Regions from separate parts of the Lactobacillus sp. ESL0700 genome, predicted to be linked through region 1. Evidence: riboswitches for the same ligand, from Rfam matches in the RefSeq annotation. Region 1 holds a riboswitch; each other region holds the start of a gene.
The links. Region 1 has a riboswitch for thiamine pyrophosphate ahead of OZX63_RS00370 (ABC transporter ATP-binding protein). Riboswitches for the same ligand answer to the same signal wherever they lie in the genome.
Positions count from the first base shown of each region.

Region 2: it holds a riboswitch for thiamine pyrophosphate, as region 1 does, so the genes downstream of both, OZX63_RS02235 (ECF transporter S component) here and OZX63_RS00370 (ABC transporter ATP-binding protein) in region 1, are expected to answer to the same signal.
Region 3: it holds a riboswitch for thiamine pyrophosphate, as region 1 does, so the genes downstream of both, thiM (hydroxyethylthiazole kinase) here and OZX63_RS00370 (ABC transporter ATP-binding protein) in region 1, are expected to answer to the same signal.

Region 1 covers NZ_CP113930.1:70,212-76,021, reverse strand. The annotation lists gene thiF (sulfur carrier protein ThiS adenylyltransferase ThiF) at 1-276, opposite strand, end outside; gene thiS (sulfur carrier protein ThiS) at 277-471, opposite strand; TPP riboswitch at 551-645, opposite strand; gene OZX63_RS00375 (AraC family transcriptional regulator) at 702-1,640, opposite strand; TPP riboswitch at 1,764-1,853, shown strand; gene OZX63_RS00370 (ABC transporter ATP-binding protein) at 1,899-3,257, shown strand; gene OZX63_RS00365 (energy-coupling factor transporter transmembrane component T) at 3,267-3,920, shown strand; gene OZX63_RS00360 (ROK family protein) at 3,951-4,802, opposite strand; gene rlmH (23S rRNA (pseudouridine(1915)-N(3))-methyltransferase RlmH) at 4,816-5,295, opposite strand; gene OZX63_RS00350 (trypsin-like peptidase domain-containing protein) at 5,787-5,810, opposite strand, start outside.
Region 2 covers NZ_CP113930.1:420,751-426,560, forward strand. The annotation lists gene OZX63_RS02215 (PTS transporter subunit EIIC) at 1-1,140, shown strand, start outside; gene OZX63_RS02220 (PTS fructose transporter subunit IIA) at 1,163-1,474, shown strand; gene OZX63_RS02225 (MupG family TIM beta-alpha barrel fold protein) at 1,549-2,643, shown strand; gene OZX63_RS02230 (hypothetical protein) at 2,645-2,974, shown strand; TPP riboswitch at 3,063-3,151, shown strand; gene OZX63_RS02235 (ECF transporter S component) at 3,199-3,777, shown strand; gene OZX63_RS02240 (ECF transporter S component) at 3,791-4,369, shown strand; gene udk (uridine kinase) at 4,413-5,057, opposite strand; gene OZX63_RS02250 (sigma 54-interacting transcriptional regulator) at 5,224-5,810, shown strand, end outside.
Region 3 covers NZ_CP113930.1:1,874,472-1,880,281, forward strand. The annotation lists gene OZX63_RS08925 (malolactic enzyme) at 1-218, shown strand, start outside; gene OZX63_RS08930 (AEC family transporter) at 245-1,210, shown strand; TPP riboswitch at 1,325-1,426, shown strand; gene thiM (hydroxyethylthiazole kinase) at 1,514-2,302, shown strand; gene thiD (bifunctional hydroxymethylpyrimidine kinase/phosphomethylpyrimidine kinase) at 2,314-3,117, shown strand; gene thiE (thiamine phosphate synthase) at 3,131-3,787, shown strand; gene OZX63_RS08950 (hypothetical protein) at 3,870-4,292, opposite strand; gene OZX63_RS08955 (helix-turn-helix transcriptional regulator) at 4,292-4,501, opposite strand; gene OZX63_RS08960 (LiaF domain-containing protein) at 4,637-5,398, opposite strand; gene OZX63_RS08965 (LytTR family DNA-binding domain-containing protein) at 5,398-5,810, opposite strand, start outside.

The sequences.
Region 1 (5,810 bases):
TTCCTGTAAGTTCTCCTTCATCGCAACTACCTTCGCCATTCCAACTTGACTAAATTTAAATTGCTGACGATTAAGGTTGCTTAATTCAACTTGATCAAAGTCAATCAAAGTTATTTGACCGACACCAATGCGAGCTAAAGCAAGAGAGATATTTGTTCCTAAACCGCCACAACCAGCAATAGTTACCTTGGCAGCAGCTAGTTTAGAGCTAGAGCCCGAGACGTTACGTTTTTGCATTTCAGCGACAATTGCCGAATTCTGTAACCTATCTAGCATTTATCCACCCCCAACAAATGAAATTATTTCCACCTTGTCATTTTCTTTTAGCAGAACATTGGCGAAATCACTGCGAGGCACAATCTTGCCATTCAGTTCAACTGCTAAATTGCTGACTGGCGCATTCCTTTGGGTTAAAAGTGTTGCAATTGAGATACCTATAGCTGCCACTTCTTCACCATTAACAGTAACCAAAAAATCCCTTCCTTCGGCTATCAAAGGAAAGGACTTTTAATAAAAATTAGCCATTCTTAAATAAGAATGGCTCAAAAAATTGATCAACAAGCCGCTCTTCCTTCGGTAGTATAAACTACATCAGGTTCGATGAGTATAATCTCAGTCGCTTAAGCGACACCCCAGACGAACTTTTTTATTAAATTATAGTTTAGGTATAACAACTTTTGGTTGCGCTGTCAATCATTTTTTTATTTCAAATTAATGTTAGCCTGGCGAAATAGCTCTGCACGCATTTGAACCGGCGTCTGATGATAATATTCATTAAACTTTTTATAGAAAAATGACTTGCCATTGTAACCGACCCTGGCAATAATTTCCTTAACCGAAATATCAGGACGTGCAAGTAAATTGCGTGCTTCCTGCATTCGCCGCTCATCAACATGCTCTACAAAGCTTTTGCCAGTCTTTTGCTTAACTAAACTAGAAAAATAATTTGGATTAAAACCGAAATACTTAGCAGCTGCATCTAAAGTAATATCGGCAAAATTGGCATCGATATAGCTTTCAAGTGTTGCATTGGCAAAGCCTTGCTTTTCTGCTGGCACCGAAGCGAAGTTTTGATTACGTACTGCCGCAACTAGCAATAAATTTAGTTCTGCTTTGACTACACTCTCGGCAAACAAATTCTGGTTTAAATATTCATCAATTATCCTGTTCATCAGTTGTGCGGACTTAGAAATTGGCGTTGACTTTAAATATAACAGACGATTAACCCGCAAATTGCTAATTACCTGCTCAATTGCTTGCTCCTCGCGTGACTCCTTATTGGTAATATTTCCCAGGAAATATTGTAAATTATACTTGGAATTTAAATCCAACTTTACCAAAACATCATTTTTAGTTTGCTTTTGGACTTCATAATCACTTTTAGCTGGTAAAAAGACAATGTTCCCTACTCCTAGCTCGAAGTCTTGGCCGTGAATTTTAATATTTGATTTGCCACCAGCTTCATAAAAAATCATCGCATTTGTTGTTTGATAACGATGGACACCAGTGTTGTGATTTTCAAGATAAACAGTAAACAGGTCAAAGTTGCTGCCCACTGCTTTTAAGCGCAATTCATTTGTATCGCTATTAGTTGAACTTAAAATACTAGCTAAATATTGCGCCAATTTGACTGCTGCCATAGTTTCACCTTCTTATTATTAATTTAATACTTTTATTATATAGCAAAAATCATATTCACTGGTACTTTATTTTCATCAAGCTGTCATGACTAGACAGCAAAGCGGCTTTCATGTAAAATCAGTTTGATAACTTTGGGGTGCTGCAAGGCTGAGATAATACCCGTTGAACCTGCTATGGACAATGCCAGCGAAGGGAAAATGAATGAATTTTTACGTCGTTAGTGCATCTCGTCCTAGCGACTTTTTTAGTTGGTAAAAATAATGATTACAAGCAAAAATTTAACTTTTTCATACGATCAAAATATTAAAATTCTTGACAACCTTAATCTTGAAATTCCCACGGGGCAATTTTCACTGTTAATTGGGCCCACTGGTTGTGGCAAGTCAACTTTACTTAAAGTACTGGCTGGTCTATATCCTAAATATGCCGGTAAAGTCAGCGGCGATCTTGATCTTAACGGCCTAAAGTCGGCCATCATGTTTCAAAATGCTGGCGAACAGTTCACAATGGCGACCCCACGAGAAGAAATCATTTTTGCGCTTGAGAACTTACAAGTTAACCAAGAAGATTATCTCAAGCGCCTAACTGCCGGTGTCCAATTTGCGCAAATTGAAAACTTGCTGGACCAAAAAATTAATACATTGTCCGGCGGTGAGCAACAACGCGTGGCCCTTGCCGTTCTCGTTGCAATGGACATTGATTTATTCTTGCTAGATGAGCCTTTTGCTAGTTGTGATCCGCAGGCACGGCAGTTTTTAATTACCAAATTAGCGCACTTGCGCGATCAAGGCAAAACGATTATTTTGAGTGACCACGTTCTAAATGGTTACCAAAATGTCTGTGATTGCCTGTTTCAGTTTGCAGGCCACCATGTCCAACAATTAGACTATTTAGCTAAAGACAAACTACTCCAAACAAGCACGCACAAGAATAATTATTCCTTTGCCGTACCCCAAAATGAAGCTGCTTGTTTTACCTTAAATAAAACGCAACTAACGCAAAATAGACTTTTATTAAGCCAAGATCAGCTCAAGATTATTGCGGGTAAGACCACGTTAATTACGGGTGCTAACGGCGTTGGTAAGACCTCACTATTTAACGCATTGACCAAAATGCTGCCTTATAGCGGCAGTTTAACTTACCACAATCGTGAAGTCCGCCAACAGGCAACGCGCAAGTATTTATTACATGTTGCTCAGATTTTTCAGAATGCAACCGACCAATTTTTGAGTGTTACCGTTCAAGACGAAATTAACTTGAGTAAAAAACAACGGACTAACAACTTTTTTACTGACGAAAAAATCAACGAAGTTTTAATTGACCTTGATTTAGACCAACATTTAGACCAAGTTGTGTTTTCTCTGTCCGGCGGCCAACAAAAGAAGCTGCAAATTTTACTAATGTTAATCGCGGACCAAGATGTATTGCTGATTGACGAGCCACTAAGTGGCTTGGACCACGTATCAAGCCAAAAAGTCATGCAATTACTTAGGCAAAGTCAAAAAAAGCGCGGCCAAACTTTGCTAATTATCAGTCATGAACTTGACGGCCTAGCTGATTGGTGTGACTACCACCTCGTTTTTGCTGATAAGCAGCTGCATTACGTGACTAAGTGAGGTATTTTCATGAATCCTAGTTTTAAATTTATTTTAGCCCTAATTATTTCGCTTGAAATATCATTGAAAATTAGCTTGGCGACTAATTTTGCAATCATCATCTTGGCAATTATCTATTTACTAATTAACCGAATCAAATTAAAGAATTTGCTAATCCTGCTTTTAGTGCCATTCATTGCCGCATTTACGATTTTTGCAACACTTGAATGGTTCACACCAACCTCCAATCTATTTAATGCCCTGGGCTTGTCCAGCCGGATTTACGTTTATATCTTAACTATCAGCTGCGTCACGATTAATACCAGTGCCGAAGAATTAGCGCGTTCATTTGAGCAGAATTTCCATTTACCGAGTAAATTTGCTTATGGCGTTCTAGCCGCGCTTAATATTGTTCCTCGCATGAAGCAGGCCGTTAAGCAAATCCGAACGGCTGGCATGATGCGCGGCGTTTATCTTAGCTTTTGGTCGCCAGTATTATATTTCAAAGCTATTTTGGTCGCACTCAATTCTGCTGAGAATTTGGCACAAGGAATGGAATCCCACGGCTATCAAGAAGATGCCCGACGTTCCGTAATCGTTGCTGTCCCAGTGCGAGCACAAGATTGGATTTGGAGCGTCATTATTCTAATTGCACTTAACCTAGCATTATTCATCTTAAAATAAAAAATGTAGTCGTAATTCGACTACATTTTTTTACATTTGAGCTATAAAATTCAAGGCAGCGCCATAAAGATTGGCCGAATTATGATACTGACATGTCATCACCTGCGGCATAATCCGCGCCATGCCAAACTCCGTCAATTTCTGCTTAAGCCTTTGAGCGATTTCGGCGCTGATTTCTGAACGAGCGGACACACCGCCACCCAAAAGAAACGCGTCAAAGTCAAAAGAAACCTGCAGGTCATACATACTGCTTGCCAAGAGGTCATAAAAGCGATTAACCAGACTTTGAGCTAGTTCATCGCCTTGACTGGCCAACGCAAATAACTTTTTCCCGTCAACTTCCGTTTTAGTTTTTCTCGAATAAATTTTGGCAGCCTTGACTATTGGCGCATCCATGCTCAACATGCGGTCCGTTCTGCCTCTCATAAAGCCGAATTCGCCGCCAACTAAATGCGAACCACGATGCAACTCATGATTAATAAAAACGGCGCCGCCAATTCCCGTTCCGATAACAATAAACGCAACGTTCTTAAACTGACGGCCATTACCAATTTTGGTTTCACAGATACCTGCACAATTAGCATCATTTTCAATTGTTAGTGGCAAGCCAAATTCTGCTTTCAATTCCGCAAAAATCGGCCGCTTATGTAAGTACGGTACCTGACTGATACCCTCAATAGTACCAGCCTGAACATTGACATCGCCTGGCGCACTGATTGCTAGTCCGGTGAAATGGCCCTGGTCAATAAATTCGTGCATTTTTTCTTTTAAAGCGGTGAACGTCTTTGGCGTCTTAAAGCTTGCCTGCTCAGTAATGTGTTCATTCTCATAAATTCCGGTCTTAACAGTGGTCCCGCCAATATCGAAAACAGCTAATTTCATTTTTATCCCCATTCTACTTGTGATATGGACTACCACTATTAATCATAAAGCCACGGTAAATTTGCTCGATCAGGACAACGCGCATCAATTGGTGCGGCATCGTCAGTTTACCAAAGCTAAGCAAATCATCTGCGCGCCGGTTGACAGCAGGGCTGGTGCCCAAACTCCCACCAATGACAAAGGTAATATCGGAATGACCATAGGTTGCCAAATTTTCCAATTCACTGGCAAACTCTTCACTTGTGCGTTCCTTACCCTTAATCGCCGTCACATAAACGTATTCCTTGTCCTTGATTTTACTTAAAATCCGTTGTCCCTCAATTTCCTTAACCTGCTCCTGCTCCGCCTGACTGAACTTTTCCGGCGCCTTTTCATCGGCAACTTGAACCAGCTGGACTTTGGCAAATCGGCTCAAGCGCTTCTGGTACTCAGCAATTGCATCCTTAAAATATTTTTCTTTTAGTTTTCCCACACAGACAATCTTGATATTCATAATTACTAGTTTATCCCCTAACTCCCAATCTTTCCACTTGCTTTTTCCACACCTGTGCAAAATCGAAATCTACATTTTGTGGTCGCTGTCATTTATTTTCAGCTAAATTGTGGTCGGCAAACTTTTTTCTCTATTTTACTAAATTTTACCCACACACATACTTTTAACAGCCTAATTTCACAAACTAATCGGCCTAGAATACTATGATAACGGGCTGAACAATTGTTTGTGTAAATCTATTTTCACTAATATTTAAACACAATTAACAGATTATCCACAGGCTTTTTAAAGCATTCTCACATCTTTTATGCACAATCCACAGATTTTTCCACAGTTATCAACAAGAATTCTCAACTGATTTTTTTCTTGACAAGCTCAATTACCGAATAAAAAAATGTTTCGCGCAATTAATATTAATAAAAAGGCTATACTGCCGGCACAAACCGCTTAGTATAGCCTTTTTCTTGTTCAATTACAGAATATTATCCTTCTTAATCAGCTTGTAGTTTAACCCG
Region 2 (5,810 bases), 350 kb from region 1:
AACTTGGCCGCATTTCAAATTCCAGTAACATTTTCAATCGGGTTAATGGGATTGTATTCTTGTTATTCAATCGCTGCCCACTTAGCAAAATCATATAAGCTTGATCGCAACTCTAGTAGTACAATTGCGGTAATGGTTTATTTGATGTTGGCTATTACACCCGAAACAATTACCCCACAAGCAGCTAAAACTACAGGATTAGCTGCGGGAACTGTTTTCCCAACGACTAACTTTGGCTCTTATGGGCTATTTACAGCTATGTTATCTGCCTGTGTTTGTGTTTGGGTAATTCATTTCTTCAAAGAAAAGAATTTAGTTATTAAGATGCCAGATGCAATGCCACCAGCAGTTTCTAGTGCATTTACATCATTAATTCCGGCAGCTGTTTTGATTATTATTGCTTGGTTTATCAAAGTTGGTTTACACTTTGATCTTAACCAAGGATTACTTAACTTACTGCAACCATTATCACAGTTTGGTAAAGATAATCTGATTTCCGTATTAGTACCAATCTTCTTCAACTCACTGTTCTGGATGTTTGGGATTCACGGTGCGATTACTTCAACTCCAGTTGTTCCATACTGGTACGCACACTTAAACGCTAATATGGCCGCAATTACTCACGGTGCAACTGCTGCTACAGTACCACACTTTATGACTGAGCAATTCTTACAATTCTTTGTTTATATTGGTGGTTCTGGTTCAATTTTAGCTTTATGTATTTTGCTTGCATTCTTGTCCAAATCAGATACTGGTAAGGCAATGGGTGCAGTTGTATTAGTACCAAGTATTTTTAACATTAATGAACCAATTATCTTTGGTCTGCCAATTGTGTTGAACCCATACTTTGCTGCTCCATTTATTTTAGCGCCAATGGCTGATGGTGTAATTACTTGGGCAGCAACCGTAACTGGTTTGCTAAATAAGACCACGGCAATTGTGCCATGGGTATTGCCTGGGCCAATCGGAGCATTCTTTGCTACTGGTTATGACTGGCGGGCAATTGTGGTTGCTATTGTTAACGTTCTTGTTTCAATGGTAATCTACTTCCCATTCTTTAAGATGTGGGACAGACACCAAGTCAAGGTTGAAGCTGAAACTGCTGCCGCAGAGAAAGCTGAGGCAGCAGCAAAAGCATAATTGAAATTTAGGAGGAAACCTAATGAAGATTTTATTATCATGTAGTGGTGGAATGAGTTCGTCATTAATTGCTAATGGCCTTGTAAAAGAAGGTAAAAAACGTGGCATTGATGTCGAAGTTAAAGCTGTAGGAACGGAAGGCATTGCTGATGAGCTGAGTGCTGATCAATATGACATTGTTTTATTGGCACCACAAGCCGTTTTCCGCAAGCAAGCTGTTGAAGATGAGGCTAAAGACCATCATATTAACTTCTTGTTGATTCCACGGACAATGTATACTCCGCTTGCTGCAGGTAAGCTGCTTGACTTAGTTAGTGAAGAATTAGCAAAATAATTAAAAACACTTCAGCTAGTTTGGTTGAAGTGTTTTTTGCTTAATGCATAATTTGATAAATAAGGAGATTTTTTATGACAATGCGCCACATTGGGTTATCAATTTATCCCGATCACAGTGATGAAAAACAGGACGAACAATATTTACTACTTGGTGAAAAATATGGCTTCACTCGGATTTTTATGAGTATGTTGGAAGCTAAGGATGTTGCAGCCACTAAGAAAAAGTTTCAACATATTATTCAGTTTGGGAACAAGCATGGCTTTGCTACAACCTTGGATGTTTCACCAAGTATCTTTAAGCAATTAGGGATTTCATATACCGATTTGTCATTTTTTAAAGAAATAGGAGCTACTGCAATTAGACTTGATGAAGGATTTGACGGCAGAACAGAGGCAGAACTAACATTTAATCCGGAACACATGATTATTGAATTAAACATGAGCAATAATACCGGGTACTTGGATAACGTCTTGAGCTACCAAGCTAATGAACCATTTATTTATGGCTGCCACAACTTTTATCCACAAGTTGGCTGTGGGCTTGAAGATAACTTCTTTGAAGAATGTAGCAAAAACTTTAAGAAGCATGGCATTCACACCGCTGCTTTTGTTTCCAGTCAATGTGGTACACACGGACCTTGGGATGTAAATGATGGCTTGCCAACTAGAGAAGCCGACCGTCACTTACCAATTGAAGTTCAGGCCAAATCGTTATTTATGACTAACTTAATTGATGACGTGATTATTGGTAATTCTTATGCTAGTGAGGATGAGCTGCGCCGTTTAAGTGAGTTAGATAGATATGAATTATCTTTTGATGTTGAAATGTTACCGGGAATTAGTCCATTAGAGCAAAAAATTTTGCTGGAAGACAAGCATTTTCGGCGTGGCGACAGCAATGCTTTAGTTGCTCGCTCAACCATGCCGCGTGTGTGGCACAAAGCAGAGGCTAACCCAGCTCATGATAATCAAACACAATTTGAGGTTGGCGATATTTTGATTGGTAATGACGGCTTTGGTATTTATAAAAATGAATTACAAGTTGTACTTCAACCACATAGCGACGAACGGAAAAATAAGATTGCTGCGATTAAGCCAGAAGAATTGCCATTACTAAAATATTTACGACCATGGACTAAGTTTAAATTCGAAAGTCATCAAAATTAAAATGAAGCTAAATTCGTTCATTATCATAATTGGGCTACTCGTCTTATTTTGGGCAGCACGGGAATTTGTCGCTCGTGTTTATCGCGCTGGTCACCAAATTTATAGCGTTTGGGTTGAAGTAATCAGTATTTTTTTGCTAATCCCAATTTTGGTATATTGTAAAAATACAGTTGTCGTAACAGTTGCAATGGTAATTTTTACATTTAACTGCATGGTTTTCTTAATTGCCTTTAGCCGTAACTTTAACGCAATCATGCGGGGCCAAGGAAATGGCATGATTGCTAGATGGGTTCGCAAGTCAAATAATAAGCAAAATGATAAGAATAAGTAATCAATAATAATTTCTTTTTTGATGATTAGTGAAAATCGGGGATTGCTTTACTATCATTATCATTGTGGTATACTATTTTTAATTAAAAATTAGTCACTAGGGGTGCCAATAGCTGAGAATTACCCTCGGAACCTGAACAGGACAATGCCTGCGTTAGGGAAGTGTTTGAACAAGCATTTAATTTGTACTCCTTCTGACTTAAAAGTTAGTTAGGAGTATTTTTTATGTTCACAAGATCATCAAAATGGAATGTTAAGTCGGTAATTTTGGTCGCATTGATTGGAATTATTATGGGAGTGATTTATACTTACGGCTTTAATTGGGCCTACAACATTATTAAAATGGCACTTGTACCCACGGGCTTTGCACCAGTAACGGATACCGTCTTTTCGGGCTTATGGCTAATGGCGGCACCACTTGCAATGTACTTTGTCCCGACAATTGGCTCTGGTACAATTGGTGAAGTTTTAGCCTCAATTGTAGAAATGGCAATTGGTGGTCAATGGGGTGCAATAACGGTTATTTCCGGTTTGATTCAAGGAGCAACGAATGAAATCGGCTTTTTCCCGAAAACCGTACGTTATCAAAACTTTTCTTGGAAGAGTGTGATGATTGGTGCCTTCTTTGCCGGATTAGGAATTTTTATTCCGTCATACATTCTTTATGGTTGGGGTAAATTTAATATGACGGTCCAGATTGTCATGTTTATTACCAACATGATTTCAGCGCTTGTCTTTGATGGGGTGTTGGTTAAATTAATCGCTAATCTGTTTGACCGCACGCTAAAGCCACGGCTTGCATAAATCGAGGCCAATCATGTTTACAAGATCATCAAAATGGAATGTTAAAGCTATTATTTTAGTTGCCTTAATTGGGATTTTGATGGGTATCTTTTATACCTATGGCACCAATGGGCTCTATAATTTGGTTAAAATGTTGCTGCTGCCGACGGGGTACGCTCCGGCAACCGACGCCTTTTTTGCGGGGTTATGGTTAATGGCGGCGCCGCTTGCGATGTATTTTGTCCCGACAACTGGCTCGGGATTAGTGGGCGAATTGCTGGCTTCAATCGTGGAGATGGCTTGTGGCGGCCAGTGGGGCGTCACCACTGTGGTTTCTGGTTTAATGCAGGGCTTAACGAATGAAATTGGCTTTTTCCCGAAAAAATCTCGCTACCAAAGATTTTCTTGGCGCAGCGTTTTGACAGGTGCCTTTTTTGCTAGCTTTGGCTTTTTTATACCGTGCTATCTAATGTATGGCTGGTATAAATTTGCGGTTAAGGTGCAGATTGTGATGTTCTTTGTCAGTATCATCTCGTCAGTTTTATTTGACGGGGTGTTAGTTAAGCTGATTACTAACTTGTTTGATCGGGCGTTAAAGCCAAAAATAGAATAATTTTAAATAAATAAAAAGGTCGAGGATAATTTCCTCGGCCTTTTTAATTGGTTACTTCTTTTCGTAAAATTGCGTGGACTTTAGTGGTTAACATGTCAATCGCAACATCATTTGCGCCGCCTTCGGGAACAATGATGTCGGCGTAACGCTTGGTTGGCTCAATGAACTGATGATACATTGGCTTAACTGTGCTTAAGTATTGGCTAATTACGGAGTCAATTGAACGGCCACGTTCATTAATGTCGCGTTCAAGTCGTCTGATGAAGCGGATGTCGTCATCGGTATCAACATAGACCTTAATGTCCATTAAGTTCCGAATTTCTTCGCTTCCTAAAACCAAAATTCCTTCAAGAATGATGATGTCAGCAGGTTCAATATGAATAGTTTCACTGCTTCTTGTGTGTTCTTTAAAGTCATAAACTGGCATTTCAATTGGCTTGTAGTTAAGTAAGTCGTTGATTTGTGCTTTAAGCAAGGGAATATCGAACGCATCGGGATGGTCATAATTAATTTTCATCCGCTCGCTCATCGGAATACCGGTATTATCCTTGTAGTATGAATCCTGCGTCATGATTAGGACGTGTTCATTTTCCTGCATTTGGTCAACAATTTTATGGGCAATCGTTGTTTTTCCACTGCCCGAGCCGCCGGTAATCCCAATTACGACGGGTTTTTCAAGTTTAGACATTCAGACTCTCCTTTTTTATCACATAACATTCTACTTTAGTTTGGGTTGAAATACCACTGATAAAGTGATAAATAACAGATTTTAAATTAAAATAACCGATTTCGCCTTGAACAGTTTTTGTAAAACCGCTAACATAATTGTGAAATGAATTTACGGAGCAAGTGGTATGAATATTAAAGCGAAAATATTATCTTTAATTAAGGAAAATAATCAATCTGAAGGACACTTTTTATCAACTAGTGACTTGGCAAATAAATTAAATGTTAAAAGAAATACGGTCAGTCATTATCTTAATCAATTGGTAAAAGAAAATCAGATTATTAAAATTAACACTCGGCCTGTGATTTTTGTAGATCGCTCTAGTGTCGGGCAAGACAGCGATCAGCCATTAAAGCAGGAATATGCAAGTATTGCCGAATTGAAGCAGAGCCTTTCTGGTTCCGATACTTTTAAAAGTGTGATTGGTCATGACCAGTCACTTTATAGCCAGATTAGAAAGCTAAAGGCAGCAGCGTCTTATCCTGGGAGGTTGCCAATTCTAATTAATGGTCAAACAGGAACGGGTAAAAGCTACATTGCGCGAAAGTTTTTTGATTATTGTGTAGAGAAGGGATATATTGCCGCACAAGGAAAATTTGTTAGTTTTAACTGTGCGGAATACGCGGATAATCCGGAATTATTGACCAGTACATTATTTGGTTATGCCAAAGGAGCATTCACCGGTGCGGACGAAGCCCATAAAGGATTGTTTGA
Region 3 (5,810 bases), 180 kb from region 1:
ATAAAATGGTCGCAACCGCCAGCCATGCTTTAGGTGGGATTGTTGATCCAACTATTGCTGGTGCTGCGGTTCTGCCGCCAGTTGCAAAACTAACCAGTTTCTCAGCCACAATTGCCGAAAAGGTAGCTCAAACTGCAATTGATCAAGGTTTAGCAGGTGAAGGAATTACTGACGCCAAAAAAGCCGTTCAAGAAACAAAGTGGATGCCTAAATATTAATTAACTACAGAAAGAGGAAACTTTTTATGCAAGTCTTTTTGACATCTGTATCAAGCGTTGTCGTGATTATCTTAATCATGGCTCTCGGCTTTTTACTAAAACAATTTAATTGGATTGACGATAAATTTGGTAGTGAAATTTCTAGTATTATTACTAAAATCGCCCTGCCAGCTTCGATTTTTACAGCTGTTATGAAAAACCTTAGCCGCGGCAGCCTGCTGCAATTATCAACCGAATTATTGTTCCCAGCATTGGGCGTAATTATCGGCTATATCATTGCTTGGCTCTGCGTCAAAGTCTTTAAAATCCGTCCTGGCCGCCGTGGTATCTTTATGAACGCCGTGGTTAATGCCAACACAATTTTCATCGGAATGCCGCTAAACATGGCACTTTTTGGTGATAAAGCCATGTCTTACTTCCTGGTATATTACATTATCAACACCGTTTCTACTTGGGCATTTGGCGTTTTCTTAATTCAAAACGACGACCCAACTGCTAACGGTAAAAAGACTAGCCACAAAATTAATTGGAAGAAGCTTTTACCAATGCCACTTGTTGGTTTCATTGTCGCTTTAGTCTGGATGCTATTAGGAATTCCTGTACCTACCTTCTTAAACTCTACATTAACTTACGTTGGGAACTTAGTAACGCCACTTTCACTTGTTTATATCGGGATTGTCCTGCATGACGCCGGAATTAAGAACGTCAAGTTCGATCGCGACTCAATTTTGGCCTTAATTGGTCGGTTCATTCTTTCACCAATCGTTTTAATTATTTTAATTAAAATCGGAATGAATGCTGGCTTCAACTTGCCAAGTTTGATGCGGCAAACTCTAGTTGTGCAATCAGCAACGCCAATGTTAGCTGTTTTACCAATTTTGGCTAACGAATCACACGGCGATGTTAAATACGCAACTAACATTGTTGTCGAAAGTACAATTCTCTTTATTATTGTAGTGCCAATTTTGATGACGATTTTACAATTTATCTAACAATAAAAAAATAAAGACCAAGCTGTCATTACTAGCTTGGTCTTTATTTTTTAACTTTAATCTCGCCGCTAACTTATCATTGTATTCTTCATTAAAAATCGCTATAATTGGAAGCGATAACACGAGGGGGGCCTTTTAGGCTGAGATGAAACACCGTTTCAGACCCTTTGAACCTGTAAGCTAATACTTGCGCGAGGAACGTGTCAACTACCTATTGCTTTGACACAACTATGTGCCAAAGCTTTTTTATTAGCTTAAAGTTATGGCTCTGAGGACTTCTTCAACTATTTTTAGGAGAAAAATATGCAGTTAGAATTATTAGATAAATTGCGCAAGCAGAACCCCGTTGTTCTTAATGCCGCTAACTTCGTTACCGTTCAAGATGTCGCCAACGGATTAAATGCAATTGGTGCTTCGCCCATTATGAGTAACGAAATTGATGAAACCAGCGAAATGGTCAATATGGCCTCGGCTGTTGCCATTAACATGGGTAGTTTAACTAAATTACAGATTGCACACATGAAGGCAATGGGCGATTTAGCTCGAGAATACAAAAAGCCAATCGTACTAGATCCTGTTGCTGTTGGTGCTGTTCAATATCGACTTGATGTTGCCCAAGACTTATTATGGAACTTTCATGTGAGTGTGATTCGTGGTAATGCGGGAGAAATCGCTGCTTTAGGCGAATTTGCATGGAATGCTAAGGGTATCGATGCTGGATCTGGCACGGGCGACCTTGATGAAATTACTAAGGAAGTAGCTAAAAAGTATCATTGTACTGTTATTGCTAGTGGTGCAACTGATACAATTAGTGATGGCAATAATGTGGTTCACGTTCATAATGGTACCCCTCTGTTTCAAGCTCATGTAGGCTCTGGCGACATGTTAACCAGTATTGTCGCTGCCTTTTGTGCAGTAACCGATAGTCGCTTCGAGGCGGCTCAAGCTGCAACGCTTGTGTTTGGCTCAATCGGACAATTGGTCGTCCAAGATCATCCCGATGTTGGCCCCGGCAGTTTTGGGATGTACCTCATGGACTACTTAGCCAAGGTGCAAGTTGCCGATATTAAAAAGATTGCTGATTATGATTAAGGAAGTATTTTATGGCAGAAGAAATTAATTCATTCCCTCAAGTTCTGACAATTGCTGGAACAGATTCTGGCGGTGGTGCTGGTATTATGGCAGACCTCAAGACTTTTCAAATGCAAGGCGTCTTTGGCACTGCCGTTGTGGTCGCCGTTACTGCTCAAAATACGTTGGGCGTCCAAGCATCGCACTTGCTCCCACTTGAAATGATTGATGAGCAGTGTGCATCTTTAGCTGCTGATTTTAAAATTCGGGCAACCAAAACCGGCATGCTCGGTGATGCTGCTCACGTTCACCAAGTTGCCTTAAATTTGCAAAAATATGACTTCGGTCCAGTTACAGTTGATCCCGTCATGGTAGCTAAAGGTGGCGCTCACTTGCTAAGTGAAGATGCAGTTACAACCGTAAAGAAGGAGTTATTGCCATTAGCCAACTTAGTAACTCCCAACTTGCCAGAGGCGCAGGTGTTAACGGGCATGACGGTTACTTCGCAGCAGCAGTATCCCGACCTTGCCTACTCGCTGCAAGATATGGGTGTTAAAAACGTGCTAATCAAGGGCGGACATTCCACTACTGAAGAAGTCCGCGACTTTGCCCTTCTTGAAGACGGCTCCAGCTTCTGGGTTAGCAGTCCGCGCACGCATACTAACCGCACGCATGGCACTGGTGATACTTTAGCTGCCGCAATTACTGCTCAACTTGCCCTAGGACATGACTTAGCCGCGGCTATTAAACTCGCTAAAAAGTACGTTACAAAGACAATTGAACAAACAATCCAGGTGGGTCATGGTCACGGACCACTCAACCACTGGGCAAAATAGATAGGAAAAACTAATGCAAAAGTTTAACGCAAACATTCTTCAGTCTTATTTTATTTGTGGTACTCAAGATTTACCTGCGGGTAAAACTTTGCCGGAAATCGTCGAAGAGGCACTAGAAGCTGGGATTACGGCTTTTCAATTTCGTGATAAGGGACCTAATTCAACTTTAAATGATAATGAGCGACTGCCAATGGCTCGCAAGTTGCACGAGCTTTGCCAACAATATCAAGTGCCCTTCTTTATCGATGATGATGTAGAGTTAGCCAAAGCAGTTAACGCCGAGGGAATTCACGTTGGTCAAAGTGACGAAGCGATCCAACAAGTAATTGACGAAGTTAGCAGTCAAATGATTGTGGGCTACTCCTGCTCGACTTTAGCAGAAATTGAAGCTGGCAACCAAATTGCCGGGATTGATTATTATGGTAGTGGTCCGATTTTCACGACACAATCCAAGGCTGACGCTGACCCTGTAATTGGTCTCAATGGTCTTAACGAATTGGTAACCAGCAGTGAGCATCCCATCGTTGCTATCGGCGGCATCACGGTAAAAGACTTATCTGATATTGCTCATACTGGAGCTGCTGGTGCAGCAGTAATTTCAATGATTGCTCAAAGTAGCGATATTAATGAAACTGTTCAGGCAATGCTTGATGCTCCGTGGCATAATTAAAGTATATATATTTAAAATCACGCCATTAGACGTGATTTTTTGCTAGCAAAAAAGGCCGCTATGATTACTGGCGACCCTATATTTAATTTTTTCGTTCCTCAATAATCGTGAAGATAATTTTTAGGATTAAACTAATGTTCCAATAGAATATTGAAAGCCCAACAATTATTATTAAATCATCTTGCCTGTAAATACCATATAAGCATGTGGAAATCACGATGACACCAAACATCAACCAATTCAACCATTTAGCTACTCGTGCACCAGCTGCACGATCAATATAATGGTCACGTTCATCATCATCACAAATGTCTCGCTTACCCTTTTTAATGTCTTGCCAATTAACCAGGTAGCCTGAAGCACAAATTAACAGTAATATTGCCCAAATAATATGTTTAATTCTATATGCCACATCTTTATCATGAAAAACGATCACTATTTCAAGTAAACTCATTACTAAAAAGAACAATCCATAAACAGCGGAACGCAGCAGCTTTTTCTTCATTATTGGTTCTCCAAATATTCTTTTAAACAAAATAAATCTTCAATACTTATGCCAAAAAAGCACGCCAACTTATATGCTAGTAATAGCGATGGCTTGTACTTGCCCTTTTCTACAGAAATAATTGTTCGTTGTGTAACCCCAACTTTGTCAGCCAGTTCTTCCTGAGTTAATTTATGCTCTAGTCGCAATTTTTTCACTAAATTCGGCATTATTTTCATCTCTACATTCAATATTCAATATGAAGCTCACTTCATATGAAACTAACTTCATATTATTACATTTAGTAATAAAAATCAATCATAAATAAAAAATATCTGTTCCTAATCAGGAACAGATATTTCAATTTAAACGTAATTAATTTCTACATCGCCAAACTTACTATTGCCAGTTAACACTAGCGTTGGCCCACCGCCATTAGAGCTGCCATTAATTTCAACATCGCCGAAAATTGACGACATCTGGTCATCAACATGCCACGATAACGGAATATAAAGTGAGACATCACTCATTGATGAATTAATATCTACAATTACCGTATCAGTTGCCGGCTTAGCTGCATCAAGATAAACCTTGGCATCCCCCATTAACGAATTGATGGTAACACTGCGCAAACTCTGCGAGCGAACATACCGCGAAACATCAGACAGCTTTTGATTAACCACAATATCTTGCTCGTCTACATCCTGACTGCTACTGTCAAAAACATGATCGGCGTGAAATGACTTTTCTGTACCAAACTTTGACCAACCACCATTGACATTATGTCCGTTAATATACACATGCGTATGGTGCCGTTTGTGCGGAAAAATCATGTGCAGGCCACCAGTGATTAAACATGCCGCCAGTAAGACAGTCCACGGGACAATCTTAGTGATTTTTAGTGGCTGGGCATACACAATTAACAAAAAGGCAATTGAAAAAATCGTGCCGCCAATACTGCGATTAGTCAGGCCTTCAATCAAGCACGCACCAAAAATAATTGTCCAAAAAATCGTCCAAAAATTTAGCCGAAACGAAAACAAATTTAACTGATTCATGATTAAAAAGATTGCTGCTCCAAGTAATGCTATTCCCCAAAACAGTTCTCTAATCTTTTGCTTTTTCATTATAATGGCCTTCTCTCGTTTAATCGATCACTCAAGCTGTGGTAATAGTGGCGTGAAACATAGACAGTTTTGTAAGTATCATGAAAGTGTACCTGACAGTTAGTAATAGACCTAGTCAATGAATATACTTGCTTCAAATTCAAAATCGTGGATTTGGAAACGCGCATAAACTGACTGCTCAATAAGTTCTCTAATTCGTATAATTTATAGTTAACGCTGAACGAATCACGTCCCGTATGTGCAACCACTTGCCGATCTTCTGTTTCAAAAAACAAAATGTCATTTAAATCCAAATAATATGAAACGTCATCTTTATAACATTCAAGCTGGTCAGGCCTTTGACTGACTTCCTGCAACTGCCGATAGATCCGCTCAATTTCTGGCGATAATTCTTTTGCTTGAATTGTTACCA